2 regions of the Brenneria sp. L3-3C-1 genome follow, and region 2 is predicted to be linked to the other one. Evidence: predicted binding sites of a transcription regulator. Region 2 holds the regulator's gene; the other holds the start of a gene.
The links. The regulator Fur, encoded in region 2, represses iron uptake genes when iron is present. The targets are predictions, from matches to a motif close to ATAATAATGAGAACNACTATCAA.
Positions count from the first base shown of each region.

Region 1: the regulator Fur is predicted to act here: its motif matches at 1,239-1,261, upstream of JG725_RS19115 (TonB-dependent siderophore receptor).

Region 1 covers NZ_JAEMHF010000014.1:41,678-43,884, forward strand. Annotated here, with positions in the region: gene JG725_RS19110 (sulfatase) at 1-1,056, shown strand, start outside; gene JG725_RS19115 (TonB-dependent siderophore receptor) at 1,279-2,207, shown strand, end outside.
Region 2 covers NZ_JAEMHF010000002.1:192,012-194,218, forward strand. Annotated here, with positions in the region: gene fldA (flavodoxin FldA) at 137-664, shown strand; gene fur (ferric iron uptake transcriptional regulator) at 993-1,442, shown strand; gene glnS (glutamine--tRNA ligase) at 1,791-2,207, opposite strand, start outside.

The sequences.
Region 1 (2,207 bases), on a different contig from region 2:
CCGTTCATGATGTATCTGTCGCATAAAGGCGTGCACTCGGATTTCCTGCCGGCTAAACGCCACCGCGGCAGTATGAAAGGGGTCACATTCCCGCTGCCCGATACCTATGCCGATACCCCGGAAAACTATGCCGGTAAACCGATGTGGGTGAAAAACCAGCGTAATAGTTGGCACGGCGTTGATTACCCTTACAACACCAACATGGATCTTCAGCAGTACCAGCGCGATTACTACGAAACGCTGCGTTCGGTGGATGACAGCGTAGGGCGCGTGCGCGACTGGCTGAAACGGCAAGGTCTGGATCAAAACACCATTATTATGGTGATGGGGGACAATGGCTTTATGTTCGGCGAGCATGGCTTAATCGATAAGCGCAATGCTTACGAAGAGTCGATTCGCGTGCCGCTGATTGCATCCGGTCCGGGTTTTGCCAAAGACAAGGTCGTGGAGGATATTGTCAGAAACATTGATATCGCCCCGACTATTCTGGAGGCTGCGGGGGTTCCGACGCCGAAAAACTATGATGGTCAGAGCTTCTGGAAACTTGGCGTCGAGGGGCAAACGGCGCCGAAACGGCAAGACCACTTCGTCTATGAATACTTCTGGGAATACAGCTTTCCGCAAACGCCCACCACGTTTGCCATTCGTACGCCGGAATATAAATACATTCAGTACTATGGCGTGTGGGATAAGGAAGAACTGTATGACATGCGCAATGACCCGCAGGAAAAACACAACCTGATCGATGCGAAGGATGAAAAAATCATCAATGCCAAGATCGCGTTGCGTAAGCAACTTTATCAGGAACTGCGCGATCACCAGGGCAAAAATGTCATTCCTTATAACCAGCGGTTAGGGCAAGGCCAGGTCTATCGCCATGAAGGAGCCGGGGAGCAATTGGCGCCTTTCCCGCGTGAATGGCTGAAGGGATATAATCATGAGGAGATCCTCGCCGGCTTTATTCCCGATCAGGTCGGCAAAGAAGCTAGAGTAAAAGCATCCAATGAAGCGGTGAAGAAAAGCGAACCGCTGTTAAAGGAGATGATGGATAAATAATCCTCTCTGACGTCGGCGGGCATTCTGTGCCCGCTATGAATATCCTGTGAACCGCCGCCTTATTCTCTCAACAACGTATTTCCCGCTTTAGATAACTCCTCTGCTGGCTGAATTGTGTGCAAAAAATGAAGAATCGTCCAGAAGTGTAAAGATATCGTTTTATTTTGGTAAAGATTATCAATATGATTATGCGAATCATTAACAACAAGAAGGATGTTATTCATGCAGCACAGCCGTATCGCCAGCGCCGTGGCGTTGATTCTTTTCAGCAATACAGCATGGTCAGATGAGGGAACTATCACCGTTAATGGCAATATTTTAGGTGATTCCAGAGCGGAAGAGGTGAAAACCTGGGCGGGCAACCGTACCGTCATCACACATGAACAGCTTCATCAGGGTGCGAACCGGACGTTGGATGATGCGTTGCAGCGCGTGCCCGGGGTGAAAATTCAGGATGAAACCGGCACGGGAATTCTGCCGCAGATTGCGGTTCGCGGTTTGTACGACAGCCGCAGCGGGCGCTCCCAGATCCTGCAAGACGGCATTCCGCTGGCGCTGGCGCCCTATGGTCAGGAAGGCATGTCGTTGTTCCCCACCAGTTTCGCCACCATCGACCGTATTGATGTGGTGCGCGGCGGAGCGGCGGTGCAGTACGGGCCGAACAACGTCGGCGGCGTAATCAACCTGATCAGTAAACCGATCCCGGTTGCCTGGGAAAATGAAATCGCCGAACGCGCCACGTTCTTCGGCCGCGGCCGCAATCTGTGGGATACCTATCTGCGTACCGGCGGCATGATTAATGATAGCTTCGGCCTTCAGTTGGAAGCCAACCAGGTGAAAGGCAATTCGTTCCGCGAACACAGCGCCAGTAAGGTGCAAAACTACCGTATCCGCGGGTTGTGGAACATCAACGACGAGACCAGCCTTGATCTTTCTTACCAGTATTACGATGCCCATGCCGAGCTGGCCGGGGCGCTGTCCGGCGCGGATTACCGCGCCGATCGTCGTCAGAGCACGCGTCCGTGGGATGATTACGACGGTCACACCAAGCGCTATAGCGCAGTCTATAACCAGCAATTGGGATCGCTTGGCTTTGTCGATTCGGCGGAGTTTAACTGGATGTTTTTCGGTCATCAATCCGACCGTGATTT
Region 2 (2,207 bases):
ATCAGCAAAATACCCGCCACAATTTACCGATGCTTACCGATACGAGTTTCTCATGCCGGGCGCGTCTGCTATTATTAGCCGATAAGTGGGTAAAACACGGCATCATACCATTAAGAATCAAGAGGTTATTCAATTCATGGCACTCATAGGAATTTTCTTTGGCAGTGACACTGGCAATACCGAGAACATTGCCAAGACGATCCAACAGCAACTGGGAACCGACGTTGCCGAAGTTCATGACATCGCCAAAAGCAGCAAAGAAGATCTTGAAGCGTTCGATATTTTATTGCTCGGTATCCCTACCTGGTACTACGGGGAAGCGCAGTGCGACTGGGATGACTTTTTCCCTACGCTGGAAGAGATCGACTTCAGCGGTAAACTGGTTGCCTTGTTCGGCTGCGGCGATCAGGAAGACTATGCCGAGTACTTCTGTGACGCCATGGGCACCATCCGCGATATCATTGAACCGCATGGCGCGACGATTATTGGACACTGGCCGACGGAAGGGTATTACTTTGAAGCCTCTAAAGGTCTGGCTGATGACAACCACTTCATCGGTTTGGCCATCGACGAAGATCGTCAACCCGAACTGACCAGCGAGCGCGTTACAGCCTGGGTAAAACAGATCGGCGACGAACTGAATCTGAAAGAACTGGTAGGCTGAGCCGATTCTCTGGCTCTGATGACACTCTCGTCAGAGCCAGATTGATAGAAAAAACCTCTCATAAAAATTGATACATTTTTTTAACTTCTCCTTATAAGTATGTACAATACCCACATCGGTTCTGTGCGTTCATTGAACGTTCCTCATTTACCAACAATACATTGCATGGTACACCTGTAGTGTATGTGGAAATAATATTGTTAACATTCCATGGTTTTCATTTTGAATGCGCAGTTCTATAATTGGGACGTTATTACATTTTTTGAGCCGACCGATGACATAGGCTAGGTAGCCTCCATTGATAAGTAAGCAACAGGACTAAATCCGCATGACTGACAACAACATCGCATTAAAGAAGGCCGGCCTGAAAGTCACTCTTCCAAGACTGAAAATTCTGGAAGTGTTGCAGGATCCGGAGTGCCATCACGTCAGTGCGGAAGATTTATATAAGAAACTGATTGATATGGGTGAAGAGATTGGTCTAGCGACCGTCTACCGCGTACTGAATCAGTTTGATGATGCGGGGATCGTAACCCGTCATAATTTTGAAGGCGGTAAATCCGTTTTTGAACTGACGCAGCAGTATCATCATGACCATCTGATTTGTCTGGATTGTGGCAAAGTGATTGAATTCCGTGACGAATATATCGAAGCACGCCAACGCGAAATAGCGGAAAGACACGGTATCAAGTTGACCAACCACAGTTTGTATCTGTATGGCCATTGCAGTGAAGGGGATTGCCGTGAAGACGAAACCCTGCACGATGCAAGAAGATAAATCGACCGCATAAAAAATCGCCTGAAGCGATTTTCAGACCATTGACATAGCCTGTTATTAGGGAGAGCGTGGCGAGGGGTCGTAGCGGCGTAAGCCGCCGACAAATTTGCCAGGAGCAAATTTGAACAGCATTTATGCTGGCCCGCAGGGTGGGGCACAAGGATGTGTCCCATAATGGCCCCTCGGTACGGTAGGCCCGGGTATCTCAGGCTTACAGACGACTTTGTCAGCAACCTCTTTTCAACGTCGCTTGCGACGATCCGTAGGGTGACGGACTTCCTGTCCGTCATAAAATAAAACCGCCGAGGCGGTTTTATTTTTGTTTTACTCTGTAAGCCAATCCCGCTATCACCCCACCCAGGTATCCCGCAGGCCTACCGTGCGATTAAACACCAGATGCTGCGCGCTGGAATAAACCCGATCGGCGCAGAAGTAGCCTTCGCGCTCAAACTGATACGCTTTTTCCGCTTCCGCCTGCGCCAGACTCGCCTCAACGAATCCCTGCACCACTTTCAGCGATTCCGGGTTGATGGTTGACAGGAAATCATCCGCCGCCGCCGGATTGGCGACGCTAAACAGACGATCGTACAAGCGGAACTCCGCCGGCAACGCATGCGCTACGGACACCCAGTGAATCACGCCTTTTACCTTGCGGCCATCAGCCGGATCTTTACTTAAGGTATCCGGATCGTAGCGACAGTAGATGGCGGTGATGGCGCCCTGCTCGTCTTTATCAATATGTTCCGCTTTAATCACATAAGCGTT